4 regions of the Mediterraneibacter flintii genome follow, and region 4 is predicted to be linked to each of the others. Evidence: predicted binding sites of a transcription regulator. Region 4 holds the regulator's gene; each other region holds the start of a gene.
What was found. The regulator Rex, encoded in region 4, represses fermentation and respiration genes when NADH is low (regulators of the CRP and FNR family bind a similar motif). The targets are predictions, from matches to a motif close to ATTGTTAANTANTTAACAAT.
Positions count from the first base shown of each region.

Region 1: a site for Rex is predicted at 5,408-5,427, ahead of ACZ5C4_RS12145 (NADH-quinone oxidoreductase subunit NuoE family protein). Genes of this name have one in related genera too.
Region 2: a site for Rex is predicted at 4,616-4,635, ahead of ACZ5C4_RS18240 (oxidoreductase). Genes of this name have one in related genera too.
Region 3: a site for Rex is predicted at 5,389-5,408, ahead of ACZ5C4_RS08790 (4Fe-4S dicluster domain-containing protein). Genes of this name have one in related genera too.

Region 1 covers NZ_AP031405.1:2,559,013-2,566,549, reverse strand. The annotation lists gene ACZ5C4_RS12180 (sensor histidine kinase) at 1-1,139, shown strand, start outside; gene ACZ5C4_RS12175 (response regulator) at 1,141-1,830, shown strand; gene ACZ5C4_RS12170 (PHP domain-containing protein) at 1,949-2,686, opposite strand; gene ACZ5C4_RS12165 (hypothetical protein) at 2,683-3,015, opposite strand; gene ACZ5C4_RS12160 ([Fe-Fe] hydrogenase large subunit C-terminal domain-containing protein) at 3,017-4,408, opposite strand; gene ACZ5C4_RS12155 (ATP-binding protein) at 4,427-4,849, opposite strand; gene ACZ5C4_RS12150 (DRTGG domain-containing protein) at 4,851-5,195, opposite strand; gene ACZ5C4_RS12145 (NADH-quinone oxidoreductase subunit NuoE family protein) at 5,460-5,954, shown strand; gene ACZ5C4_RS12140 (ATP-binding protein) at 5,958-6,518, shown strand; gene ACZ5C4_RS12135 ((2Fe-2S) ferredoxin domain-containing protein) at 6,556-6,939, shown strand; gene nuoF (NADH-quinone oxidoreductase subunit NuoF) at 6,958-7,537, shown strand, end outside.
Region 2 covers NZ_AP031405.1:3,835,145-3,842,681, reverse strand. The annotation lists gene ACZ5C4_RS18255 (class I SAM-dependent methyltransferase) at 150-1,319, shown strand; gene ACZ5C4_RS18250 (C39 family peptidase) at 1,320-3,758, shown strand; gene ACZ5C4_RS18245 (TetR/AcrR family transcriptional regulator) at 3,891-4,475, opposite strand; gene ACZ5C4_RS18240 (oxidoreductase) at 4,678-6,732, shown strand; gene ACZ5C4_RS18235 (QueT transporter family protein) at 7,077-7,537, opposite strand, start outside.
Region 3 covers NZ_AP031405.1:1,861,909-1,869,445, reverse strand. The annotation lists gene ACZ5C4_RS08805 (putative ABC transporter permease) at 32-568, opposite strand; gene rpsU (30S ribosomal protein S21) at 836-1,012, opposite strand; gene alaS (alanine--tRNA ligase) at 1,138-3,777, opposite strand; gene ACZ5C4_RS08790 (4Fe-4S dicluster domain-containing protein) at 3,810-5,321, opposite strand; gene ACZ5C4_RS08785 (homocysteine S-methyltransferase family protein) at 5,447-7,537, opposite strand, start outside.
Region 4 covers NZ_AP031405.1:2,076,488-2,084,024, reverse strand. The annotation lists gene ACZ5C4_RS09860 (M20 family metallopeptidase) at 1-1,038, shown strand, start outside; gene ACZ5C4_RS09855 (MBL fold metallo-hydrolase) at 1,069-1,812, shown strand; gene abc-f (ribosomal protection-like ABC-F family protein) at 2,576-4,501, opposite strand; gene ACZ5C4_RS09845 (redox-sensing transcriptional repressor Rex) at 4,685-5,329, shown strand; gene ACZ5C4_RS09840 (NAD(P)H-hydrate dehydratase) at 5,445-6,944, shown strand; gene alr (alanine racemase) at 6,947-7,537, shown strand, end outside.

The DNA of each region.
Region 1 (7,537 bases), 480 kb from region 4:
TTTCTTCTAGTCTTGCTGTGCGTTTTCAGAAACAGTTTCTTATTTCCCAGAAAAATGAACAGACGGCGTTGCGTCTTCTGGAAATGTCAGAGAAATTTATCAATGTTACGGGAAAGGAAAATATTATCCGACTGGGACAGAGGTATATCCGTGAGTATACTGGATATGAATGTATAGTGGAAGGGAAAGAAGAAAGTGCGAAGATAGAAGGGAAAAAAGACGCAGAAAAGGAAGAAGATGCCGGTGATTATCTGCTGTTTCCTATTGGTGGAATGTTGCGGCAGCAGGGGATACTAAAAGTGTATAATCACAGACAGGGGATACATCCAGAACAGGAAATGCTGATAAAAGCAGCAGCAAACCAAATCGGGATTGCCCTTGACAGAGAAATGATTTATGCACAGCAGGAACAGACTCGGCTGGAGGTGGAACGGGAGCATATGAAAAGTAGTATGCTACGTAGTATTTCCCATGATTTCAGAACGCCACTTACAGGAATTATTGGGGACTGTGGACTTATATTAAACGGACATGATCAGGAGGAAACAGGGCAAAAGGAATTGGTAAGAGATGTAATGGAGCAGGCAATTTGGCTCAATAAGATGATGGAAAATATTTTAAGCATGACGAAGATAGAAAGCGGAGCACAGTTCATTGAGAAAAGTCAGGAGGTAGTGGATGATCTTGTCTATGAAGCAAAGAAGCACATTATTGGACTAAAGGAGCACAGGGATTTTCGCAGTTCTCTTCCGAAAGAAGTGATTGTTGTACAGGCAGATGGAAAAATGATTGTACAGGTATTGGTGAACCTTCTGGACAATGCTATGAAGCACACAGAAGAAGGGGGAAAAATCAGCCTGAATGTATTTCATAGAAAGGGAAAGGTTTATTTTGTTGTGGAAGATGACGGAAAAGGAATTGTGCAGGGTATGGAGGAGAAAATTTTTGGAGAATTTGTATCTATTTCGGAGAACAGTGTAGGAATAAAAGGCAGTACAGATCAAAAAAGAGGAATTGGGCTTGGACTTGCGATTTGTAAGGAAGTTGTAGAAGCGCACGGAGGAAAGATCTGGGCGGAGAATAGAACAGAAGGGGGAGCGAGGTTCACCTTCTGGCTGAAGGCAGAACAGGTGGAATAGGATGGAAGAGAAGAAGAATATTTTAATTGTGGAGGATGATAAATATATTATAAATTTTTTATCTATGTCTTTAAAGGAAGAGGGATATGGATATTACACTACAGGGACTGTGAAAGAGGCGATTCGTCTTTTCTATGCAAATCGTCCAGATTTGGTGATTTTAGATCTGGGTTTGCCGGACGGAGATGGGATGGAGGTACTTAGAAATGTTCGGGAGATTGCGGATGTACCGGTAATTGTAGTGTCGGCAAGGCAGGAAGAGCAAGAAAAAATACAGGCATTAGATGAAGGGGCGGACGATTATGTTACAAAACCTTTCTATATGGGAGAGCTGCTCGCAAGGATTCGTGCAGCAATGCGCAGAAAAGAAAAGAGAGGAAAGGAAGAAGACACAGTTTTTTGCAAGGATGCCCTGGTAGTGGATTATACAAAGAGAACAGTGGAGGTAAACGGTACGGAAGTACATCTGACACCGATTGAGTATAAAATCCTTATTCTTTTAATTGAGAACCGTGGAAAAGTACTGACGCAGAACTATATTCTAAAAGAGATATGGGGATATACGCAAGGGGTAGAAGCAGGAACCTTAAGAGTGTTCATGGCGACCCTTAGACGAAAGATTGAGGAAAACCCCTCGGAACCCAAATATATTGTCACGGAAGTGGGAGTAGGATACCGTTTCCAAGCATAATATAAAGAACGGACGGCTATGTTTAGCACAACAGTAAAGAGAATAAAGCGCAGGAATTGACAGAATATAGCCCTGGAGGCGACATAATCTATGGAGTGCCTCCAGGGCATCTCGCATTTCATGCCTGTCTCGGAGGACAGGCTTTGCCCGATAAGGTATGCAGAATATCTGGAATTTTGGAGGAAGCGGGAAAAATCTGGTAGCTGGGTTCATTGATATCTTCCAGATAATGAGCATCTGAACTGCTGATCATATGGCAGTTTAAAAAATAAGGATGCTGTTTTTGGATTGTATGTAGATTTTTGAAATCATGGATTTCCGCACAGGTAAATGTACTGTCAGGCGGAACAAAGCCAAGATTTGAAAGCAGGCTGGTGGAAGGTTTGTCAATGTGGGCTGGGTACGCGATACCGCCGTAAGAAGCTACAAGTAAAAAAGCCTCGTCAAAAGTGATATTTGTAGCATTGATTAATAGATTTTTGACTGTTTCTACTACAATGTCATGTTCGTCCATAACTTGCTGCTTTCCAAAAATACATTCATCATTTTCTACTGCCTGAAGACGGCTGTATACGTACTGGTCAAAGGCAAGTGCTGCGTCTAGTTCAGGAAAGAGGCAGATGATATGCACTTCCTCAATAGTACACAATTCCATGCCGGGAATCACAATAACACCATACTGTTGTCCGTGATGTATGGCAGCAGGACAGTTCTTACAGCTATTATGATCTGTAAGAGCGATGACATCCAGCCCTTTTACGGCTGCCATTCCTACAATATTGGCAGGTGTCATATCATCATCCCCGCAGGGAGAGAGGCAAGAGTGTAGATGTAGATCATAATAAAGACCGTTCACGAAAGCCCTGCCTCATAGATTTCCAGTGCGATGTCAAACACGGGAAGTGTTGTAGACAATACGGCGATTCCTTCCTCTTCTGCTTTGGCAAGTGTTCCCTCGTCCAGAGAAACACCTTCTGCCAGGACAATACAGGCAACATCAGCCAGAGAAGCTACAGCGAGTGTATTCTTATTCCCCATGACTGTGACCCAGACACTATCAGCGGGCGCTTTGCTCATGGCAATGCTTAAGAGATCACAGCAGAATACTTTGGAAACTGTTCGGTCAGGATTACCCTTTGCAAGAAGGGTACATTCCGGCAGAGTGAGAATGGATTTCAATTCCATATTATTCCTCCTTTTTCGGTACGCCGAATTCAGAAAGCTCGGCGGTTAGTTTTTGAATATAATCGGAGAGCAGTCGTGAGTTTTCATCCTGACAGCCTCCCGATAGATGCATCGCTTTTGACAGGTGTTCAATTTCTTTTGACAGGCTGGAAATATGTTCTCTTAGCACATAGATACAGTCATTACTCGTAGCGGCACCGCGTACGATATCTTCTGCCAGAGTCTGACAGGTGGGCGCTCCACAGGAACCGCAGTCCAAACCAGGGAATTTTTTGGTGAGTGCCTCTACGGTACTCATCATTTCCAGACTTTCCTTGAAAGTATTGCCGAGACGGAATACCGGCTCATATTCTACATTGTCATCCCAGTAAAGATTCTTTGCTTCCGGTGTTGTAATAAGATGACTGCGGGATACCGGCTGATATTTAAGGATACGTTTGGTTTTAGTGGTGGCAACATATGCATTTTCAACCGTAAGGGTTCCACCTACGCAGCCACCATTACAGGCATTCAATTCAACGAATTTCAGACCATGAATTTTCTCATCCTCCAGTTCTTCCAATACTCTTAAGATATTGACGATACCATCGGCAGCAAGATAATTGTCTACTAAGAGTCCGCCCACTTCTCCTCCGGCATTGCTCCACCCGATACCGATTCTTCCGGAAGCAGCCAGTGGCGTTAACTGACTTTCGTCTCGGCTCATAAGGGGAAGTAAAAGCGGATAGACATCCTTGATTGCAACGACTTTATCGATGTTACTTTTGTCAATTCCAAGAGGTGCTTTTGCATAGGAGACTTTAGAAGGACAAGGAGAAATAAAGATAATTCCAATATCCTCTGAAGGAAGCCCTGTCTTTTGGATTGCCCTCTTGCGTGCGATTTCTGCCGCAACCTCTACAGGAGGTTTAATAGGAAGGAGTCGGGAAATCAAAGAGGGAAATTTTACCCGTATCAGTCGAACGACAGAAGGACAGGCGGAACTGATAAAGGGAGCCTCGTCGGCATGCGCCTGTATGTACGCTCGGGACACCTCCGAGACAAGTTCTGCCGCCGCGCTGACTTCATATACATCATCGAAGCCTAATCGGATTAAAGCGTTTAATACAATGTCTACATTGGACAGATTATTATACTGGGCATACAGCGAAGGCGCCGGCAGAGCCACGGTGTATTTATAGTCGTTCATAACGGCGAGGGGGTCATAAGCAGGAATTTTAGCATGATGCGGACAATAGCGGATACATCTGCCGCAGTCGATACAGAATTTATCTATGATATGTGCTTTGCCGTTGTGCACGCGGATTGCTTGGGTAGGGCAATATTTGATACAGTTGATACAGCCCTGGCAGGCATCCTCATCAAGGCGCACAGAACGGATGAATTTGTTCATCTGTCACCCTTCCTTTCTTTATAGAAATACTTTCATGGTGACGGTAGTTCCTATGCCTGGGGTACTCTCTATCTGAAATTCGTCTGAGAATTTCTTCATATTAGGAAGCCCCATGCCAGCACCGAATCCTAAGGAACGTACCTCTTCGGGAGCTGTGGAATAACCTGCCTGCATCGCTTTAGAAATGTCTTTGATTCCAGGGCCCTGATCTGCAAGAATCATTTCAATTTCCATGTCAGAGATAGCCACAGTGATCGTACCACCATTGGCATGAATCACCATATTGATCTCTCCTTCATACATAGCAATCGCGGTTTTTCGGATGGCTGCGTCATCGACACCGAGTTGTTTTAACTTGTTTTTAACGGAGCTACTGGCTTCACCGGCACGTGTGAAGTCATCGCCGGAAATAGCATATTGAAAAGTTAGCTTTTCACTCATGTCAGGCACCTCCCCGCAACCCGTGTTCATATAGAATCCCACAGGCGGTAAACATAAAATGTTCCGTGGTAAGAAGCACAATTTTTTTGTTTCGGGCAAGAGAAAGTATATTTTCATCGGGCATTTTGCCACGAACAAAAATAATACAGACAATATCAAGCATCTCCGCTGTCCGTACAACCTGTGGATTGCATAAGCCGGTAAGCAGTACAGAACATTTGCCACAGAAGGCGAGTACATCGCTCATCATATCGGCGGAAAATATAAACTGCACATCCTGATCTAAAAATTCTTCGCCAAAAAGCAGCCTGGCGTTTAAGGCGTCCTGCATTTCTTTGATCGTCATAGACTGTCCTCCATAAAAATATAGAATACTTTCAGTATATCATTGAAAAGCAGAATAAGCAATGCGGCGCATTGTGTAAAATGCATGTAAAATAGTCTTTGATAAACTTTTAGATTGGAAAAATATGTCAAGAAAAATGAAAATGAATCTCAAAATTATTAGTAAAATTATATAAAAAATAGATAATAATTTGGTGGAACTTTGTTATACATTGTGTTAAGATATAATCAATGTAGCTCTAAATGCAGAAATGGAGGTTAAAGAATGCTTGAAAAAAAGGAGACTGTTCCGTTTTCCGGAACAAAAGAACAAGAAGAATCATTGATGAAAGTGATAGCTGAACTCAAAGACGAGAAAGGCGCCCTGATGCCAATTTTACAAAAAGCGCAGGACATATACGGCTATCTTCCCATAGAGGTTCAAAAGATGATTTCGGATGAGACGGGTATTCCAATGGAAAAAATTTATGGAGTTGCAACGTTCTATTCACAGTTCACTTTAAATCCGAAAGGTAAGTATCAGATTTCTGTCTGTCTTGGGACAGCATGTTATGTCAAAGGTTCCGGAGATATTTATAATGCATTGATGGAAAAACTTGGAATTGTGGGCGGAGAATGTACACCCGATGGAAAATTCTCTCTGGATGCGTGCAGATGTGTAGGGGCGTGCGGTCTGGCTCCGGTTATGATGATCAATGGGGAAGTCTATGGACGTCTGACGGTAGATGACATAGACGACATTCTGGCAAAGTATGAATAAGCTATGATGCCAGAGATCGCAATGCATATTTTGGATGTGGCGGAAAATTCAGTTCGTGCGAAAGCAAGGCTGATTGAGATAACAGTATCTGTCAGGCCAGATAATAATAAACTGGTGGTAGTGATAAAAGACGACGGCTGCGGAATGGACAAAGAACAAGTGCAGCAGGTTCAGGATCCGTTTTTTACGACCAGGAAGACTAGGAGGGTAGGCCTTGGGGTACCGTTTTTTAAGCAGGCGGCAGAGAGCACGGGCGGAACATTCAGAATAGATTCAGAAAAGGGGAAAGGGACAATTGTAGAGGCGGTATTTATTCTGTCCCACATTGACAGGATGCCGCTTGGAGATATCACCTCCACCATACATACACTGATTGTTTTTAATGAAGCTGTGGAGTTTGTTTATACCTATCAGTATGGAGACAAACAGTTTAGGCTGGATACAAGGGAAATGCGCGAGATTATAGGAGACGGAGTTTCCTTTGCCGAGAAAGAGATTTCAGAGTTTATAAAAGAATTTCTTGCGGTAAATAAAGAAGAGACAGACGGTGGAGTCAATATCTGAGATGTAAAGATTACGGAAAAAGAAAGAGAGGAAAAATATGAAAAGCCTGGAAGAATTACGCGCAATCAGAGAGAAGATGCAAGGGAAAGTAGGAGTGCGCGCGGAGAATGAAAATCAGACAAGAGTAGTAGTCGGCATGGCAACATGCGGGATTGCGAGTGGTGCAAGACCGGTTCTTAGCACGCTTTCTGATGCAGTTCAACAGGAGGGGCTGTCAAAGAAAATCAGCGTGACGCAGACGGGGTGCATTGGATTGTGTCAGTATGAACCGATTGTAGAAGTAATGGAGCCTGGAAAAGAGAAGGTAACATATGTGAAAATGAATCCTGAAAAAGCAATGGAAGTATTTAAACTTCATTTAGTAGGCGGCCAGGTAGTGACAAAATATACCTTGTCGGGCGAAGCCCGCCAGCCGGAATAGAAAGGAGGCAGATTACATATGTATCGTTCACACGTACTGGTCTGCGGCGGAACCGGATGTACCTCTTCCGGAAGCCACAGAATCATAGAAAAACTGGAAAAAGAAATTGCAGCACAGGGCCTTTCCGAAGAAGTCGGCGTTGTGCAGACAGGGTGCTTCGGACTGTGTGCCTTAGGGCCAATTATGATTGTATATCCGGAAGGTTCCTTCTATGCAATGGTAAAGGAAGAGGACATACCGGAGATTGTAGCGGAACATCTGTTGAAAGGAAGAGTAGTGACACGTCTGCTCTATGATGAGACGACAAAGACAGATAAAATCCTTCCTCTGAATGAGACGAATTTTTATAAAAAGCAGCACAGAGTAGCTCTTCGAAACTGCGGCGTCATCAATCCGGAGAATATTGAAGAGTATATCGGCACGGGAGGATATGAGGCTTTGGGAATTGTGCTGACGCAGAAAAAGCCGGAGGATGTCATTCAGATCCTTTTAGACAGTGGACTAAGAGGAAGAGGAGGAGCAGGATTTCCGACCGGACTAAAATGGAAATTCGCGGCGGCAAATGACGCGGAACAAAAATATGTCTGTTGTAACGCAG
Region 2 (7,537 bases), 1.8 Mb from region 4:
TCATTGTATCGGTATACCGTCCCTACGTCAAGCAACTTCTCACAGAAACGGAAGCGTCAGTCCAAAGGCATCTGTTTTAAATGTTGCGGGATTTAACAGATTGCTTTACAATGTATAATTGTAGCAAAAGGTTCTAAGAGGTGTCAGATATGGAACATTTGGGTAAGATATTAGAAAATGTTTTAGATAGAAATTTTATTCGCGCTGTGATAAGTAATCCAAGAGAAAAAGAGGGAATACGAAAGGTAAAGGTACGTCCGATTGAAAAGAAAGACGCGTTTTACTTCCAGTTTGAGGCATATACAAAGACACAAGTATTTCACGAAAATTTAAGCGCCGAAAAAGCGTTGGAAAAGATACTCTTTTATATGAAGGAATTCAAACAGATGCAGATGGTAAGCAAAATGATGGAGTATACAGTGCTTGTGAGTAAAAAAGGGAAAGTAACTGTACAAAAAAGAAAGGCAGCAGATAATTTGCAGCAGATGGATTTTTCTCATAACAGAAGTAAAAAATATATACTGGAGGAAGGAAAGGCAATCCCGTTTCTGATAGATTTGGGAGTGATGACAAAGGAAGGTAAAATTGTACATGCAAAATTCGACAAATTCCGCCAGATTAACCGGTTTTTAGAATTTATCGCGGATATTCTTCCCCAGCTTGATAAGGATAGGGAAATAACGATTTTAGATTTTGGATGCGGCAAGTCTTATCTGACGTTTGCAATTTATTATTATCTGCATGAATTAAAAGGATATGACATAAAAATTATAGGACTGGATCTGAAAACAGAAGTGATTGAACATTGCAGTTCTTTAGCACAGAAATATGGCTATAAGAAGCTGTCATTTTTGAAGGAGGATATTGCGGATTATGAGGGTGTGACTGCTATAGATATGGTTGTGACGCTTCATGCCTGTGATACGGCTACAGACTATGCACTGGCAAAGGCAGTCGGATGGAATGCGAAGGTGATTCTTTCTGTACCATGCTGCCAGCATGAATTAAACAGACAGATAGAGAACAAAGCGCTTAGTCCGATTCTGGATTATGGACTTTTAAAAGAGCGTATGGCGGCGCTAGTCACAGACGGGCTTAGGGCAAAATATCTGGAACGAGAAGGATATGAGACGCAGATATTGGAGTTTATTGACATGGAGCATACACCGAAGAACATCTTGATACGTGCAGTGCAAAGGAAGCAGAGAAATGGAAACAGCAAAGAGACAAAAGCCGGTGATGAAATCAGAAGCTGCGAGGAATTGCTCTGTGTACATCCGGTTCTGGGTAAGTTGCTTAACAGTAAGAAGGAGAAATAAATGAAGAAAAGACTGATAAAGGCGGGAGTGCTGTCTGTTGTTTTTCTGGCGGCGCTTGTGATCAGCAGCCTGATTATAAATAGAGGTACAGACGATGCTACTGTGGATTTAGGGGATCCTACACTTCCGCGGGTATATTTTACAGTAGAAGGATATACAGTCAATACACTGTCTGGTTATGTAGAAGAGATGGATATTACTGCAATGCGGGATACGATTACTCCTCTGGATGTAAATCAGTCCCTTACTATGGGGATTCAAACCGGAGAAATACCCGTAAAGCAGGTAAAGTATGAGGTTTATTCACTGGACGGAGAAGAGGTGTATAAAACAGGCGAGGCAGAAGATATTCAGGAAAATGAGATGACGCTGGACTTAAGCGGAGCATTGGATGAAAATGTGCAGGAAGCAGTTTTACGTATCATTTTAGCGACAGAAGAGGGGGAAAGTTATTACTATACGCGTATAGAAAGGCAGGATGAGCTTTCAATAAAGGAGTGCATACAATTTGCCCAGGATTTCCACAATAAGACGTTTGATGAGGCAAATGCAGAGGAACTGAACAGTTACCTTGAACCAGATGAGACGAGTGACAATACCACATACCAGACGGTAAATATTCATTCTGACATTACGCATATTTTATGGGGAGATTTAGCGCCGCAGATTTCCGGAGAGACAGAATGGAGTATCAAGGAAAGCAATACAGTATATACATCGATCCTCGCAAAATATCAGGTGACTTGTACCGGAGATACAGGGGCGGCAGAAACGTATAATATAAAAGAATTTTTCCGAGTGCGGTTAAGCGAAGAGGAAATGTATCTATTGGATTATAACCGCAGTATGAATCAAGTGTTTGACGGAACGCAGAATGTGTTGGATAAGAATGGGATTTTATTAGGAATCGCTTCAGGCGACATTCCGTATGAGACAAACAGCGATGGAACAATACTTGCATTTGTACAGGAGAGAGATTTGTGGATTTATAACAGAGAAAAAGACGAACTTTCTCAGGTATTTAGTTTTGCAAATAAGGAAGGGTATGATGTGCGCAGCAGGAATGACCAGCATGCAGTGCGCATTATAAGTATGGAGAACAATGGAGATACCGTATTCGCAGTATATGGATATATGAATCGGGGGATGCATGAGGGAGAAGTCGGGGTCGCTGTTTATCAGTACAGCAGCAAGAAAAATGCGGTAGAAGAAAAGGCGTTTATCCCAAGTACGAAATCATTTGCAATAGCGGAAGATGAGTTTGGCAAAATGGTATACTACAACAAGGAACAGGAATTGCTGTTTGTACTGGCAGGAGGTACCTTGTATCAGATAAATCTGGACAATGACAAACAGACTGTATTGGCAGAGGAATTGGAGGAAGGTCAATATACTGTATCGGAGGACGGACATCTGCTTGCATACCAGACCAGCGGCTCTTTGAACAGTGCAACAGAAATAAAAGTTCAAAATTTATCAACAGGAGACGAGTATACGATTGAAGCGCCGGAAGGAGATGCGATTCGTCCACTGGGGTTTGTCGCGAATGATTTTATATATGGTAAGCTTCATCCCGAGGACTCTGGAAAATCAGTATCCGGAGAAGAGATAGCTCCAATGTATGAATTGGAAATTCGCGATGTTGAAAACAAAGCAGTAAAAAATTATTCCGCTGAAGGGACGTTTATTTCGGATATTCTTGTGGAAGAAAATCTGGTGACGATTAATCGGGTTGTAAAAAACGAGGATGTTTATCATGCAACAAGTCCGGATTATATTACAAATAATGAAGAAAGAAAGGACAGAAAGGTTACTCTTGAAACGGTCGTAACGGATTTAAAAGAGACGCAGATAAGGTTTACATTTAATGAAGAGTTGAAAAGTGAGTCTCCGAAAATTCTTCGTGCAAACCAGATCTTGAAGGAGCGTCCAATTACAATTAGTCTAAGTGACAAGAGTAAATCGGAGAAGTTCTATGTGTACGGCGTAGGCGAATTAGTAGCCGTATATGATAAAGCAGGCTATGCAATTCAAAAGGCGGAGCAGGTCTCTGGAGTCGTAATCTCGTCCAATCAGACATATATATGGGAAAAAGGGAACAGAGATCTTGTCTACTATACAGAAGCAGGTGCATTTGAAAAAGGAGAAGGAGAGACTTCTTTAGAAGCTTGCGAAAGATATATGGAGGAGTATGCTCCGGAGGCGAAAAAGATAGACTTGACAGGTTGTACCTTGAATCAGGTACTATATGTGATCAATAAGGGATGTCCGGTTATCGCGCTGACAGATTCCAGCCATGCCATTCTACTGACAGGGTATACTACAACAGATGTGACTTATGTGGATCCGGATACAGGAGAAGAAAATACGGTGAGCGTCAATGATATGGAAGCTATGGCAAATGGCAGCGGAAATACATTTATTGGTTATGTACATTGATAGCAGAGTAGGAATTTATCCCTCAGACTGTAGACAAAACGGTTCGTGGACATGTCACCGCGAACCGTTTTTTTGCAGGTTCTGAACCGGCAGGACGGTCAGAAAGATGATTAAAAAAATCTGTGTCTAAATTTAATAGGAATAATAATGGAGCACCATATCAGTGATACGCAGTATTTTTTCCGTGAGGTCATAGGAACCACTGTGCAGGCACCAGTCATATATGATGCCGCGCGTCCCGGAAAGAATATCCTCTGTAATCACAGAAGGGTCACCGTTAAGAATAGAGTCTGAAAGCATCTGCTCTACACAAGACTTAATGGTCTGATAAAAAAAACGCTGTGTGTCGAGGATGTATTTTTCTCTGCTGGAAAGCTGGTTCTTGAAATATTGGAGCGCCGCGGGAGCACCGAGCTTTTCCATGGAGTGTGCCTGCGCTGACACGAGAAAGCGTACGGAATCCAAAGGTGAATCCGGATGGCCCGAATACCATGCGGTCTCAGATTCATCATCAAATAATCGGTATCCTTCGTCTAAAATATTCTCCTTACTTTTGAAGTGATGATAAAAAGCGCCGACAGATACTTCAGCTTTGGTACAGATGTCCTGTACGGTAACATTTTCGAAAGATTTTTGGGCAAAAAGTGAGACTGCACAGGAAAAGATTTTTTGTTTTGTTTCCAGAGCCTGCCTCTGGCGGTTTGTTTTTATTTCCATAGCGTAACCTCGTGTCTGGAGTATATTTAAAAACAGCATATCACGCAGAAAAAAATAATTCAATGAAATTTTAACCGTCAATTTTAACAAAATAATATTCGGCGAATTGTATTCTGTGACAATAGAATTTAAGCAGTCTTAGTGTTATAATCTTAACAAAAGGTTGAAAGAAGTCTCAGAAGAGACAAGAAAGGAGTTTGCTATGGGAACTAAGTATCAACATTTGTTTTCACCGATCAAAGTGGGAAGTACAGAACTGCCAAACCGTATTGCAATGATGCCGATGGGAGTATTCTCCCCTCGTCTTTTAGACCAAAAGACAGGAGCATATACAAAGGACGGGGCGGACTACTATATTGAGAGAGCAAAAGGTGGTACCGGTCTGATCGTCACAGGAGTAGTACCCATCATCCCTATGCCGGGAAGAAATCCGGTCAACTACCCGGAGGAATATATAGAAAAAATGCGTTATCTCACCGATGGGGTACATAAGTATGGTTCCAAGATCTTTATCCAGTTTACGGCAATGACTGGACGTGCGGCAAATATAAAGAGTGAGGTTGAATGGAAAATGCTTCCGGCGCCTGCTCCGATCCAGAATGTATGGGATCCGACGCTGATCAACAGAGGGATCACGAAAGAAGAAATCAGGCAATATGTAGAGAATTTTGCTCAGGCAGCGTATCTTGTAAAGCAGGCGGGAGGAGACGGAGTGGAAGTACACGCAGTCCACGAAGGGTATCTGCTTGACCAGTTCGCGATCGCTTTCTACAATAAAAGGACGGATGAATACGGCGGAAGTCTTGAAAACCGTCTTAGATTCGCAAAAGAGATCGTGGAAGCCATCAAAGAAAAATGTGGGAAAGAATTTCCGGTTTCAGTCAGATACAGCGTCCGCAGTTATGTAAAAGACTACAATAGAGGAGCACTTCCTTGGGAGAAATTTGAAGAAAAGGGACGTGATCTGGCAGAAGGGATCCAAGTAGCGAAACTGTTGGAAAAGTATGGATATGATATGCTGGATTGTGACAATGGAAGTTATGATTCATGGTTCTGGCCGCATCCGCCGATGTACATGCCGAAAGCATGTAACCTGTCTGACGTGGCGGAAGTAAAAAAAGCGGTAAACATACCGGTTGTCTGTGCGGGACGTTTTGACGATCCGGATCTTGCAGAAAAGTCGATCGAAGAAGGAAAAATCGACATCATGGGAATGGGACGTCCGCTTCTGGCTGACCCGGAACTGGGACAAAAGTTTTATGAAGGCAGGCTGGAGGATGTCCGCCCATGTATCTCATGCCATCAGGGATGTTTGGGACGTATTTTCCAGGGGAAGGACATCAGTTGTGCCGTGAACCCGGCATGCGGACGTGAAAAGAGTTATGCACTGACACCTGCCAAAACGAAGAAAAAGGTTCTGGTCGTGGGTGGCGGATTAGGCGGAATGGAAGCTGCAAGAGTATGTGCACTGCGGGGACACGAGGTGGATCTGTATGAAAAGACAGACAGTCTGGGCGGAGTGTTCGTGGCAGCGGCAACGCCTGATTTTAAAGATGATGATAAGAAGCTGCTTGCATGGTATAAAAGACAGATGAAAGAGCTTCCAATCAATGTCCACATGAATACGGAAGTAACAGAAGAGATGACAAAAGGCTATGATGAGATATTTATAGCTACGGGTGCGAGAGAACGGCGCCTTGATACACCGGGGCTTGACGCTGCGAATGTGACTTATGCATGCGAAACTCTGAGAAAAGGCGGCGTGAAGGAGGAAGGAGAGAATATCCTCATCATCGGAGGCGGGCTTACAGGCTGCGAGATCGCTTATCTGTACGCACGCGAAGGGAAAAAAGTAACGCTAGTGGAGATGACGGAGACGATCCTCAACGCATTCGGATTATCAGCGGCAAATTATAATATGCTGATGGAAATTCTTGATTACTATAAAGTGAAGGTGATAAAAAATGCCGTGGTAGATGAATACAAAGATGGAAAAGCGATCATCACTGAGACCGTAAAGAATTATCCTAATGTGGCGAACCGGGCAAAACTGATGTTTGCATTAGGACCGCAGGGGATGGCAGTTAAACATGAGATCGCAGCGGACCACATCATTGTATCCGTGGGATATATACCGGATAACAGACTGTACGAGAAAATCAAAGGAGAGCACACATATCTGATCGGCGATGCAAAGCGGCCGACAAATGTGATGGATGCCATCTGGGCGGCATATGATATCGCTAGAGAATTATAATCGTAAGTTTGGAAGAAGTGAAAGATTTTATAGCGATTTGGGGCGCGAAAGTATTGAATCGGTTTTCTTGATGTAGAAAGTTTGTTTATAGACGGCACCTACATCAAAGCCAGTGCCCGTGTAAATACCGTAATGAGGTCGTCCGAAAAGAAGTACGCAGTTATGAGGAGAAGCTGTAGGGAATGTCCATGATAGTGTGTTCTTCCTTCTGAGGAATTATTCCTGATATTTTTTCTAAAAGAAAAAGATATAAGCAAAGCTTTCGTTACAGAGAACAAAGGCTTTATAAAAAAGAGAAGCCTTTATTCCGTATACGAAAGCTTTGTTTTTGTCTGGATTTATTTTTAAAACTTGCTTCTGAATAAAATATGTCTATATTTATTCAATGCTGTATAAAGTACGATTCCGAGAACACCGCAGGAAACAATTTCTCCGATTCCAACTGTCAGCATCATAAACGGAATGGGAAAAGGAAGCTGGTATCCATATTTCAGTACGAAGGGTACGATCAAAATATTGGAGACAATCGGAGGAAGAGGGGCAAGAAACTTGTTCAGATTGCGGATTTTCCATGTAAAAAACGCACCGATCAAAGTTGCCAGACTGCCGAAAATAACATCTGGTATGATGCATCCACCAAGAATATTACTGAGCAGACAGCCGATAAACAGTCCTGGAATTGCCGCAGGGGTAAATACTGGAAGAATGGTCAGTGCCTCTGAGATACGGACTTGGACTTCTCCATAGGAAAAAGATGCGCCAAGCAGTGTGAGTACGGTGTAGATAGCGGCAATCATAGCCGCCT
Region 3 (7,537 bases), 210 kb from region 4:
CCAATCCTATTTATTCATTTTTCTTTTATTTTCAAGAAATTTTTCTTCTCTCTTTATATGCAATCGTCAAAAAATCCAGCAGATAGACTATAATAATAAAAATTCCCAGCTTCTCTCCCAGACCTCTGGGAATACCATTTACAATTCTCTCCACTGTTTTTTGCAGAATACCAAATAAAATCAGTGTATAAAATCCCCATGCAATCGTACTTTCCAGGCACAGGATTCCTTTGTAGTTAAAAGGCTTGTCCTTATAATCCCACCAGATTTCTCCGAATACCTTCTGCATAATTTTTGCCGTTGCCCATTCAATCAGTGTTGCAAGCACAGCACCCAATATGAAAAGAAGCACTTTGTTATGACTGTATGGATATAGTATAAAATAAACAGTCAGTGCCCCTACTCCGTAAATAGGGCAGAACGGCCCTCTGGAAAATCCCCTGTTCGTCCATTTCCTGTTGCACACTGACATATAGGCAGATTCTACGATCCATCCTAGTATACTATAAGTAAGAAACCACATAACCACATGGTATACATCTCTTCCAAAAATAATCCTATTCCACATATGTACGCTCCCCCTTCCTAAAAGCGCCAAATTATCCTTATAAAAGAAGTTCACTTGCGAACTTCTCGCGCCAAGTGCGGACACTTAAGCGTCATATTTCCTCTTCGCACTTGTGTGCAGTCTCCGCTTCGGTCGGTGCTAAACGCGTGCCACTGGCACGCAGCACCCCGTCCGGAGGGCTTTTTTGTTCTATAGGAAATTTTGATAAATTTCCTATAGAATAAAAATAGAGTGTTGAAATTCAACACTCTATTTATCTGCACATCATTAATTATATTTACGTTTTCTAGCGGCTTCAGATTTTTTCTTGCGTCTTACGCTTGGTTTTTCGTAATGCTCTCTTTTACGAATTTCCTGCTGAATGCCTGCTTTCGCACAGTTTCTTTTGAATCTGCGTAAAGCACTATCTAACGTCTCGTTTTCTTTCACGATTACATTCGACATAGTCTCACACCTAACCTCCCCTCCAGCCTTGTATTGTGCATCATACGACTGTTCGGGTATATTTATTGCACTACAAAAGATTATACCATATTTTTCAGTTCCGTCAACTATTTTCCTGCAAAAACTTAAGAAACCTGGTCTTTAAGCACCTCCGCTGCCTTTAAAAGCGCGTCGTTTATCCCTGCAGGGTTCTTTCCGCCTGCCTGCGCCATATTCGGACGTCCTCCGCCTCCGCCTCCGACAAGACCTGCGATCGCTTTTACGAGATTGCCGGCATGGGCTCCCTGCTTTATCGCACCTTCTGTCGCGGTTGCCATCAGGCTGACCTTATTTTCTGCTCCGGAGGCAAGCACAACAACGCCTTCCCCTAATTTTTCCTTGAACTGATCTCCCAGCTCTCTTAAGCTGTTCATATCCACGCCGTCTATCTCTGCCGCGAGAAGCTTTATCCCCGCTATCTCCTGCACTTTGTCAAGAACATCTCCGGCCGCTTCCTGCGCCATCTTGCTCTTTAAACTTTCTACCTCTGAATGAAGTGTCTTATTATCTGCCAGCATATGAGCGATTTTATCCGCCAAATTCTCCGGTGTTGCCTTTAAAAGAGCTGCCGCATCTTTCAAACGCTTCTCTAAGCTGTCGTAATATTTCATCAACCCTTTTGACGTGAGCGCCTCGATTCGTCTGACCCCAGCCGCTACCCCTGTCTCTGAAATAATCTTGAACGCCATAATTTCACTGGTGTTCTTTACATGTGTACCACCGCAGAACTCAATGGAGAATCCATCCATATCCACCACGCGGACAATGTCTCCATACTTTTCACCAAACAACGCCTGCGCGCCTGTCTTTTTTGCTTCTTCGATTGGCATATTTTTTATGGAAACAGCAAGTGCATTTCCAATCTGCTCATTGACGATTTCCTCTGTTTTTTTAAGTTCCTCCGGCGTCATCGCAGAAAAATGCGTAAAGTCAAAACGAAGTCTGTCTTCATTTACACTGGAGCCCGCCTGCTCTACGTGGGTGCCGAGCACTGTCCTAAGCGCCTTCTGAAGCAAATGCGTCGCACTGTGGTTTCTGGCAGAAAGCACGCGCTTTTCTGTATCTACTTTTAAAGTCACTTTGTCACAAACCTTTATCATTCCCCGCACGACTCTGCCGACATGGCCGATTTTACCGCCTAAAAGCTTGATCGTATCTTCTACCAGAAATTCTCCGTCTGCTGTAGAAATACTTCCTGTATCCGCCTCCTGCCCGCCGCTAGTCGCATAGAACGGAGTCTCCTGGACAAATATAGTTCCTCTCTCCCCATCGGAAAGTGCATCCACGATTTCTTTTTCCGTTGTCAATACCGTCACTTCCGACTCCCAGCATAAATTGTCGTATCCTACAAAGGTGCTGGTAATATTCGGGTCGATCGACTCATAGACGGTTACATCTGCCCCCATATAGTTGGTAACCTCTCTGGCTTCTCTCGCCGTCTTTCTCTGCACTTCCATTGCCGCATGGAAACCTGCCTCATCTACGTTTAAATTTTTTTCTTCCAGGATTTCTTTTGTCAAATCCAAAGGAAAACCATAGGTGTCATACAGCTTAAATGCTTCACTTCCTTCTAAAAGCTTTGTATGTTTCTCTTCCATCTGCGCGATTATCTCAGAAAGAATCCCCAGTCCTTGATCGATCGTCTTGTTAAACTGCTCTTCTTCCTTCGCAATGACCTTTAAGATAAACTCTCTTTTTTCTTCCAACTCCGGATAGCCATCCTTCGATCCATCGATCACAGTCTGTGCCAGCTCCGGAAGAAAGCCCTTCTTGATATTCAGCAGTCGTCCATGACGGCATGCTCTTCTCAACAGGCGGCGCAGTACATACCCTCTTCCTTCATTTGAAGGCATAATTCCATCTGAAATCATAAAGGTCACAGATCGGATATGGTCTGTAATAACGCGGATAGATACATCCTTTCCGCTGTCTTCTCCATATTCTTCTCCCGCAAGAGCACATACATGATCCCGCAGTGCTTTTATCGTATCTACGTCAAAGATCGAATCTACGTCCTGCACAACCAAAGCCAGACGTTCTAAGCCCATGCCGGTATCAATATTCTTCTGTTCCAATTCTGAATAATTGCCGTTTCCATCATTGTCAAACTGCGTAAATACATTATTCCAGATCTCCATATAGCGGTCACACTCACAGCCCACTGTACAGCCTGGCTTGCCGCATCCGTATTTTTCGCCTCTGTCATAATAAATCTCTGAACATGGACCGCAGGGGCCGGAGCCATGCTCCCAGAAATTATCTTCCTTCCCGAACTTAAAAATACGTTCCGCCGGAATTCCCATCTCCTGGTTCCATATCTGAAATGCCTCGTCATCCTCCAGGTAAACAGACGGATACAGTCTGTCAGCGTCCAGTCCTACTACTTCTGTCAAAAATTCCCAAGACCATTTGATCGCATCTCTTTTAAAATAATCTCCAAAGGAGAAGTTACCCAGCATCTCAAAAAAAGTGCCGTGCCGCGCCGTCTTTCCTACATTTTCAATATCTCCGGTGCGAATACACTTCTGGCAGGTAGTTACGCGTTTTCGCGGCGGAATTTCCTGTCCTGTAAAATAAGGTTTCAAAGGTGCCATTCCAGAGTTAATAAGCAGAAGACTCTTATCATTATGGGGCACTAAGGAGAAGCTTTTGAGTGCAAGGTGTCCCTTACTCTCAAAAAACTCCAAAAACATCTTTCTTAACTGGTTTACTCCAACGCGCTGCATTCTTTATCCTCCTGGTTCTTTGATTTCAATTTTTATTTTAATTCGATTTCCTCCAGCTCCTTCGGCGGAATCGACTTGCTGGAATTTTTCACATACGCCGCAAGATCCTTCTTTGCCGTTGCCACAGGGATATTTGTTCCGGCACCTGCGATACAGCCGCCCGGACATCCCATTCCTTCTATCAGACATCCATTCATACGTCCTGCTTTTGCCAGAGTCAGAATTTTCTTACACTCGGCAAGCCCTTCCGCGTGCTCGATATTGACCTGAACGTCTGGATAATATTCATTTATACACTTTTCAATTGCTTCTGCCACACCGCCTGCGCAGGCATATCCACGTCCAGCTCCAGTAGCATCATGGAAGGAAGATTCCGCCTCATATTTCGTCAAGTCAATTCCTTTCGCGTCAAACATCGCCTGCATTTCCTCAAAGGTTACGACAAAATCTACATCACTTCGTACACTTCTTCTGGATGCCTCTAGTTTTTTTGACGCACATGGACCGATAAATACTACCTTTGCGTCCGGATGCTCCTGCTTGATCGTACGCGCTGTCGCTACCATCGGTGTAAGTTCCTGCGAAATCTGATCGATGACATCAGGGAAGAATTTCTTCGCCATTACCGCCCAGGACGGACAACAGGAGGTCAGAAGAAACGGCAGTTCCCCCGTCACTACTTTGTCTACATAATGATGCGCTTCCGCAATCGCACCAATATCCGCGCCCAGTGCAACCTCGTATACCTCTGTAAATCCAAGTTCACGCAGTGCCGCCTTGATATTGCGCGGTGTAATATTTTTACCAAACTGTCCGACAAATGCCGGCGCAATTTCAGCCACAATCTCCTCGCCTTCCGAAAGTGCCCTCGCAAGCTGGAAAATCTGTGACTTGTCAGATATTGCTCCAAATGGGCAGCTTACCATGCACATTCCACAGGATACGCATTTTTCATTGTCAATGAAGGCACGTCCATATTTGTCCGACACGATCGCTCCTACCCCGCATGCCTTCTGGCAGGGACGTTCTTTCTTGGCAATCGCGTCGTATGGACAGACAGACTTACATCTTCCACATTTGATACATTTTTCCTGATCGATATAGGAACGCCCATTTACCATAGAAATCGCGTCGCGCGGACAGATCTCCTGACAAGGATGTGCAAGACACCCTTTACAAATATTGCTTACCTCATATTTGTTCTCCTCACAGCTTTCACATGCCGATGGAATCACCTGCATAAGCGGCGGCTCATAATATTTTTCAGAAATATTGCTTGCCTCTACTCCTGCTGTTAAATGCACCGGCTTATTCTCCGGCCGAAGAGAAAGCCCCATCGCCAGTCTCAAGCGCTCTCTCACAATCGCACGAGAACGATACGTGCTTTCTCTATATTTCTGCGTGTCATCATTTACAATTTCATAGGGTATCGCTTCCATATCATCCAGTAACGTTTTCGCGTCTGCTTTGAATCCTAATTTTGCAACCTCTGTAAACACCCTTCTGCGTATTGCCCTCACCGGTGTCTGCAATCCTCTCATCATAGATTCCTTCCTCCTGATTCTCCTCCCCTGCCCATAGCAGGTGTTTTTCCTTTAACAAATATAACGCCCTGTTAAAACATTGTCAACACGCTTATTTGTATAAAAAGCGATACAACCTCCTTTTGTCATTTCTTCTCAAATACGCTCTGCGCATAATACACAGACTGCATGGCATCCTTCCCATAAAAATCCGCCCCTATCATGTCCGCATACTCTTGGTTTAAGACAGCGCCCCCTACCATCACCTTGCATGCAGGTGCCTTTTTTCTCAATTCCTGTATCGTAGCTTCCATGCTCACTACTGTAGTTGTCATAAGTGCGCTCAATCCTACCAGACGGATATTTTCTTCGCATACAGTCTTTACAATCTTTTCAGGCGGAACGTCCTTTCCTAAGTCAATCACTTCAAAACTATAGTTTTCCAACAGTACTTTTACAATATTCTTCCCAATATCGTGGATGTCTCCCTTTACCGTAGCAAGTACGATTTTCTCTTTCTTTTCCTGGGAACCTCCTTTTTCCTCCATCTTCTCCTTCAGAACTGCGAACGCACTTTTGGCCGCCTCTGCGCTCATTAAAAGCTGCGGCAAAAATACAGTGCCTTTTTCAAAGCCCTTTCCCACATTATTAAGCGCCGGAATCATATATTCGTTGATAACCGATAGCGGTTCTTCTGTCATCACCAGTCTTGCCGCGATTGTATTCGCTTCTTCCTTCAGCCCCTTCTCAATTGCCGTCTGCAGTGTCATATCGTGAGATGCTGCGGCCAAAGCAGCTGGCTTTGTGTCTGCGGCTGCATATTTTTCGATAAACCTTTCACAATTTGCATCCAGATTCATCAATGCATGATATGCATACCAGGATTTCATCATATCCTCGGAGGCAGGATTGATGATCCCTGCGCTAAGCCCATTTTGCATTGCCATTGTGTAAAATGCCGCATTGATAACTGGACGGCTTGGAAGTCCAAAGGAAATATTCGATACCCCCAGTACCGTATGGACGCACAATTCCTGGCGCAGTCTTCTCAACGTCTCCAAAGTGACTTTCGCTCCCTCCGGCTCTGAGCTCACCGTCATAGCGAGGGCATCTATCACTATGTCCTTTTTCTCTATTCCATATTTCGCGGCTTCGTCAATGATTTTCCGCGCGATTTGTACTCTTCCTTCTGCGTCCTGCGGAATACCGTTTTCATCTAACGCCAGTCCGATTACCACACCGCCGTATTTTGCAAGCAGAGGAAAAACTTGATCCATGGACTCTTGTTTTCCGCTGACGGAATTCACCATTGCCTTGCCGTTATAGATACGCAGCGCCGTCTCAAGAGCCTCTGTATCTACCGTATCAATTTGAAGAGGCAGGCTTGTAACACTCTGCAGACTCTCTACCACCTCTTTCATCATAGCCGGCTCGTCAATATCCGGAAGTCCCACATTGACATCCAGAATATGGGCGCCCTTATCCTGCTGCATAATTCCTTCTTTTAAAATATAATCCAAATCATGATCCTTTAATGCCTGTTTGAATTTTTTCTTTCCGGTGGGATTAATCCGTTCTCCAATAATTTTAGAGCCTTCCTCCAAAAATACTGCCTGTCCGTAAGACGACACCACTGTAAGCTCCTTTTTTTCCGCCGCCTTCACAGGAATTCCTCTACAGCGCTCTGCCATTGCCCGAATGTGTTCCGGTGTAGTTCCGCAGCAGCCTCCCACCGCCGCTGCACCTTTTTTTACGATTTGTTCCATCGTATCCGCAAACGCTTCCGGCTCCACATCATAATAGGTAACACCGTCCTTTTGTTTGGGCAGCCCTGCGTTTGGTTTTACAATCACAGGCAATGACGTATACTTCAACAGCGCATCTAAAACAGGCAGCATTTGACTTGGCCCCATCCCGCAGTTTATCCCCAAAGCGTCTACACGCAGTCCTTCCAAAAGAGCAACCACAGAAGGGACGTCTGCCCCTGTCAAAAGCTTGCCTCTCTCGTCAAATATAGTCGTGACAAAAACCGGAAGCGCTGTATTTTCTTTTGCCGCGAGCACCGCCGCCTTCAACTCATATGTATCGCTCATTGTCTCAATATGAATGACATCTACTCCCGCTTCACTTCCATAAACCATCACTTCTTTAAATGCCTCATATGCCGTCTCAAAATCCAGATCGCCCATAGGTTTTAAAAGCTTTCCGGTAGGGCCAATATCTAAAGCAGTATAAAT
Region 4 (7,537 bases):
GAATATGATATTTATACAGAAGTACAAAATTTGGGGAATAACAGGGCGAACTTGATTGCTTCTTATGGAGTAGCTGAACCGGAAATTATTTTTTGTGGACATTTGGACGTAGTCCCGTCAACAGAGGAATGGACATATCCTCCATTTCAAGCAACATGGCAAGGAACCCGATTATATGGAAGAGGCACAACGGATATGAAAGGTGCAGTTGCAGCTATGAGTGCTATATTGATAAAGCTTGCAAAGGATAAGATTCAACTAGATGGAAAAGTGACCCTTGTTTTCGTTGCAGATGAGGAGTTTAGTAATCTGGGCATGAGAAATTTTTTGCGAAAGAAGAGAACAGCATATATGGCAGTGATAGGAGAACCTACAGAGTTGCAATTAGCAGTTGCGCATAGAGGGGTATTAAGAGATTATATAGATATTATAGCGCGGCCATATCATGCTGCACTTCCAGAAAGAGAATCTAATGCGGTGAATAACGCTGCGGAGGCAATGCTTTCTCTTTTCAGATTAAATGAGACATTAAAATCATATCACCATGAAATACTTCCGCCACCTAGTATTGCAGTTACTAAAATAGAGGGATATGAAAATGATAATATTGTTCCAGGAAATGTTCGGCTGCTGACAGATTTTCGAATCCTTCCAGGAATGAATTTTGAAGAATGTAGAAAATTAGAAGAATCCATACTTAAAAATGTAGGAAAATATGAAATAACAAAACATTTTTTCATGCCTGGCGGAGAGATAGACCTTCAGCATGAAGTAGTAAAAAGATGTTGCCAGATCGGAGAAAAAGTTTTACATCGGAAGCAAAGACCAGTTGCATTTGATGCTTCTTGTGAACAATGCTTTTTGGTAGAACATGGAATACCAACCGTAATATGTGGGCCTGGAAGCTTAAATCAAGCACACATCGTCGACGAGTATATAGAAAAAGAACAAGTGCTACTATCTGAAGAATATTATATGAATATAGTAAAGGAATTTTTAATTGGATCTGAAAATGAAACAATTGAAGGATCGAAATAGACATTTTTGAAAAATGTATGAGGAGAAAAGATGCAAATACATGAAAGAATATATATCGTTGGTTCTGGTGTCACAGGGATAGGAATATCACATGAGTCAGATTGTACAGTATACATGGTGGATGGGGGAGGGGAATATGCTTTAATTGATACAGGAATTGGAATAGATTCAAATCGCATTTTACAGAATATTGATAAGGAAGGGATAGATATAAAAAAGATTTCAGCCATTTTATTGACACATGGCCATGGAGATCATTCCGGTGGGGCAGTTGCGTTGAGTCAAGCGTGCCATGCAAAAGTATATGCATTGGAAGAAACAGCAAATTACGTTTCGAGTGGAGATGTGGATAGTATTTCTATAAAAGAAGCAATTCAAGCCGGTGTGTTTGGAAAAGATTATATCTACCAAGCGTGTCCTGTAACTCCTCTTTTAGATAAGGAACATTTTATAATTGGGGACATTACATTACAAATACATCGAACAGAAGGACATTGTAGCGGACATGGTTGCTATGAAATGAATTTTAAAAATAAGAAAATTTTGTTTTCCGGAGATGCTATTTTCAACTATGGTATGATTTCTATGCAGTCTATATGGGACTGTGATTTACAAAAATATATTGAAACATGCAAAAAATTAGCGTATATACATCCTGATATTCTTCTTCCCTCCCATGGCACTTTTTTACTGGAAAAGGGATATACATATATTGATAAAGCTATGGAAACAATTCATACACTTGGAATCCCGAAAAACCTAATAAATATATAATATAAAGTTAACGAAGCAACAAGCAGTGCGAAAAGAACAGGCAAACTCTGTGGCATGCTCGCATGTAAACAGAAGTTTGTCTGCTTCTTTTCATTCGGCGACTGCCGATAGCGAAATGAAGCGTATGCAGAATTGAGCTAGCACTGCGGGAATTGGAAAAAGGGACGTGTGAAAGAGATGCTTTGCATCGTTCGTCAGGGCTTCGCCGAAATTCCTCACTCACGCAAAGCATCTCTTTCACACTCACACTTTCGCCAGCTTAAGTTTATAATTCGTAACAGAAAAAATCGGCTTCACACTTCTATGCATTTCCAATCGGAAGTAGTATAGATACTTCTAATTGGAGGGCTATAACAACGTGAAGCCGGTTCTGTTCTGTCTGAAATTGTGAATTTAATTGGGGAAGAACGTAAGCAGAAAGAGAAGGCAGTGCATAAGCAGGGAATTTTAAGCGGAGCGTGGTAGATACAGATTGTTCTGTTTGTTAAGTGAGAAGCATGGAGTTCCAATGGACGATATGCTTCTACACTGTTACAAACATTCAATCGGATTTACCACAGTGGAGCCCTGACCTGCGTTGCACTGCCTTCTCTTTTTGCGTACCATTCTTTACCAGTTTCCGCAGTGCCAGCTCAATTTCGCATACGCTTCATTTCGCTATCGGCAGTCGCCGAATGAAAAGAAACAGAAAGTCCCCTGCTTACATGCAAGCATGACGCAGAGCCCTTCTGTTCTTTTCGCACTGCTTGTTGCTTCGTTAAATTTATTCAGCTAAGGTTTCCCATTGTTCATATAGTTCTTCTAATTTACAATCGTTGCTGTGTCTTTCTTCGGAGAGTTCCTGGCAGCGAACGGAATTGGAGTATACTTCTTCCTGCGTCATTAGTTGATCGATTACCTGGTTTCGTTCTTCTAGAAGAGCGATTTGTTCTTCTGTCTTTTTTAAGGCATTTTTACGTTTCCGTTCTTTTGCCTGCAATTCTTTTTGTTCCTGCCAGCTTAACTTTGCATCGGAGGCAGGGACAGTAGTTGAGGCAGTGTCTGTGGGTAAAACGGCAGAAGAAGGGGCATATGCCGCGGTCAGTTCCTCTTTTTTTTCAAGATAATAATCATAATTTCCGATATAGTTTACAAATGTTTGATTTACAAGCTCTAAAATTCTGTTTGCGGTCTGATTGATAAAATAACGATCATGAGAAACATAGAGTACAGTGCCTGTATATTCGTTGAGAGCATGCTCCAGTATTTCCTTGGAAGTAATGTCTAGATGGTTGGTCGGCTCATCAAGAATAAGAAAATTTGCCTCTGACAACATAAGCTTTGCCAGAGAAACACGTCCCTTTTCTCCGCCGGATAACTTTCCGATGAGCTGAAAGACTTCATCTCCCGTAAATTGGAAAGCAGCGAGCGTGTTTCTTATTTGTGTATTGTTTAATGTCGGATAATCATCGGATATTTCATCAAATATTGTTTTGTCATCATGTAGGACATGGTGCTCCTGGTCGTAATATCCGATTTTTACTTTAGAACCAAGTGTGAAAGAACCAGCATCAGCCGAGATTACCTGGTTTAGTATTTTTAAAAGGGTTGTCTTTCCTGTGCCATTGTCACCGATGACAGCAACATGTTCACCGCGTTTGATTTCAAAGCTGACATCTTTAAAGAGCATCTTTGAATCAAATCCTTTGGAAAGCTGTTCTACAGTCAGTACATCATTGCCGCTGATGAAAGAAGGCTCTAATGTAAGATGCATTTCTGACACAGTTTCGGAAGGTTTTTCGACAGGAGATATTTTTTCCAGCATTTTTTCACGGCTTTCAGCACGTTTAATAGATTTTTCCCGATTAAAGGAACGGAGCTTTTCTATAACGGCCTGTTGGTGCTTTATTTCTCTTTGCTGGTTTAAATATTCTTTTAGCTGCGCGTCGCGGATTTGCTGCTTTTTCTCTGCGTAAGCTTTATAGTTTCCCGAATACATGCGTATATGCCCCTGTTCGATCTCAATAACCTTTGTCACAACTCGGTTTAAGAAGAAGCGGTCATGGGAGACAATAAATACAGCGCCTGTATAATTTAAAAGATACGTTTCAAGCCAGGAAATAGAGTGTAAATCCAGGTGGTTGGTAGGCTCATCTAGCAGTAAAATATCCGGCTGTGTAAGTAAGAGTTTTCCGAGAGAAACACGGGTTTTCTGTCCTCCGGAGAGAGTGTCTGTCCGTTTGGAAAAATCAGATTCCTGAAATCCAAGGCCTTTAAGAACTCCGGTAATTTCACTTTCATAGGCATATCCATTCATAGCTTCAAATGTGGACATCAGGCGGTTATAGGTTTCCAAACGTTCTTTTAATGCCTCTTTGCCTAGATTTTTTAATTCCAGCTCAATGGAACGAATTTGCTGTTCCATCTCTATAAGCTGGGATTTCGCTGTCTTTAATTCTTCATAAACAGTATTTCCTAAGGAGAGATTCTGATGCTGTGCAAGATACCCGATTGTTTTTCCCTTTGCAAGAATTACTTCTCCGCCATCGGACGGTTCTTCCCCCATGATCATCTTGAAAATAGTGGATTTGCCGGCGCCGTTGATGCCGACAAGGGCTGCCTTTTCCCTGTCCTCTATATGAAAAGAGCCATCCTGTACAATCAGATGTTCTCCGAATGATTTATTGATATTATGACATGCGAGTATCATGGAAATCCTCCTGAACGATTTTATAAGTCTGTGAATACTGGAATACAAAGAATTATCCTTCATATTATGACTTTGCATACGTAATCAATTATATCGAAAAACAAAGAAAATACAACTATAATTTGACATCATATTGACATTTTTATATAATAGGGCGTAGATAAAGTTTGGAGGGCGATGACTGTGGAAGAAAGAGGAATATCCCGTGCAGTGATTGGAAGACTGCCAAGATATTACAGATATTTAGGAGAATTGCTGGAAGCGGGAGTAGAAAGAATCTCTTCAAGTGATTTGAGTAAGAAGATGCGTGTGACGGCGTCGCAGATAAGACAAGATTTAAATAACTTTGGAGGGTTTGGACAACAGGGATACGGCTATAACGTAAAATATCTTTATACAGAGATAGGAAAGATACTAGGGCTCAACAGAGAGCACCCGATTATTATTATAGGAGCAGGAAACTTAGGACAGGCGCTTGCGAATTATGCTTCTTTTGAAAAAAGTGGATTTACTTTGAAAGGTCTTTTTGATGTGAATCCTCGCTTGGAAGGGGTTTCTATTCGTGGAATTCCGGTTCGAATGATGGATGATCTGGAAGAATTTCTTCAGAAAAATGAGATCGAAATTGCAATTTTAACGTTGCCTAAGTCTAAAGCGATTGAAGTGGCAGAACTGGTAATTGAGAATGGCATTCGGGCAATCTGGAATTTTGCGCATACAGATTTAAATCTTCCGGAAGATGTAATTGTGGAAAACGTACATCTTTCAGACAGTCTGATGAAGCTTTCTTATAATATCAGCCGTTATAATGAAGAGCATCAGAAATAACAGCGCCGGTACCGGCAGAGACGTGTAATCAGGATTTCCTTTTTACACGTTCTTTCATTTTTATGAGCAGGGAAGCTTGAAGCTGAAATATTTTCAAGAAAGAGAGGAAAAATTTATGCGGTATCTTCCAGATGGGGTGTGGATGCAGAAGGCAGATACACATACCATAGAAAATATTGGGATTCCATCGATGGTACTGATGGAGCGCGCGGCATTAAAGACGGTAGAGATTATGGAAAGGGAACAAATAAATCTACACAACGCATTGCTCGTGTGCGGAAGTGGGAATAACGGTGGAGACGGCTTTGCGATAGCACGGCTTTTAATGGAAAAAGGTTATACTCCTGCCGTTGTATTTGCAGGAAAAGAGCAGTCGTTAAGTGCACAATGCCGCTTGCAAAAAGAAATTATTGAAAAGCTGGGAATTGTGCCATGCACAGAAATTTTACCAGATGAATATACTGTTGTAATAGATGCGCTTTTTGGCGTGGGGCTAAGCAGAGAGATACAAGGGCATTATGCAGAAATAATAGAACAGATGAATCAGATACAGGCAGAAAAGGTTGCTGTTGATATTCCCTCGGGTATTCATGCAGGTAATGGCCGCGTGATGGGAACGGCATTTCAGGCAGAATTGACGGTTACATTTGCATGTGAGAAGCTTGGGTGTGTCTTATATCCGGGAAAAAATTATGCGGGAAAAGTAATTCCGGCAGAAATTGGAATCTGTACAGAAATTTTTAAGGAAGCTTCTTCTATGTGTTTTGCGTATGAACGGGACGATCTCTATAAAAACCTTCCGAAACGAAAAGCAGATTCCCATAAAGGAACCTATGGGAAAGTTCTTATGATTGCAGGAAGTAAAGGAATGGCAGGAGCAGCGTATCTGGCGGCAAAAGCTGCTTATACTGCGGGCGCTGGTCTGGTGCAGATTTATACTGTCCAGGACAACCAGGTGATCCTGCAGCAGCTTGTGCCGGAGGCAATTATCGAGGTCTATAGAGAGTATGATAAAGAACAGTTGGAGAGACTATTAGAATGGGCAGATATTGTGTGTATCGGCTGCGGTATAGGACAGAGCAAAACAGCTTCCTCCATTTTGACAGAGACATTAAAGCAAGTGAAGGTTCCCTGTATCATTGATGCAGACGGGTTGAATCTGTTAAGCCGTCATATGGAACTTTTAAAGGACGGAAAAGGGGCTTGGATACTCACACCACATATGAAAGAGATGTCGCGTCTTACAGGACGTAGTATAGAAGAGTGGAAAGAAAATCGTCTGGAAGGACTTGTTGCTTTTACACAGAAATATCCCGTAGTATGTGCGCTCAAAGACAGCAGAACGGTCGTGTCTGCCGAAGGGAAACAGTTGTTTGTAAACACAGCGGGAAGCAGTGCGATGGCAAAAGCCGGTTCCGGTGATGTGCTTGCAGGGACGATCACTGGACTGACTGCCCAGGGGCTGTCCCCTTATGAGGGATGTATTCTGGGGGTATATCTTCACGCCTGCGGAGGAGAGGAAGCAGCAAAAGAAAAAGGGGAATACAGTGTGCTGGCAGAAGATTTGATATGCGGTATACAGAGATGCCTGAAAAATGCGAAGGAGAGAAAATAATTATGAAATCATACAGCAGAGTATGTGCAGATATAAATTTGGATGCAGTTGCCTACAATATGGAGCAGATGAAAAACAGAATCGGTCAGGAAGCCAGACTTGTGGCAGTTTTAAAGACAGACGGATATGGACATGGAGCAGTTCCGATTGCGGAAATGTTAGAGGAAACGGAGTATGTATGGGGATATGCGACTGCATCATTAGAGGAAGCAGTTCTTTTGAAAAAGGAAGGGATAAGGAAACCAGTATTGGTTTTAGGCTGCGTTTTCCCAGAGCAATATGAGGAAATGATTCGCAACGAAATTCGGGCTACAGTATACACAGAAGAAAGTGCGGCGGCAATGGCAAGGATGGCAGTGAAAATGGGAAAAACAGCCTATTTTCATGTAAAAATAGATACCGGTATGGGACGGATTGGTTTTCCAGTCTGCAAAGAAAGCGTAGAACAGATTGCATGTATCAGCTCTTATGAGAATGTCTGTCTGGAAGGAATGTTTACTCATTTTGCGAAAGCAGATGAGACAGATAAAACGTATACGTTGGAACAGCACGAGAAATTTCAGTGGATGAAGCGCAAAATGGAAGAAAAGAAT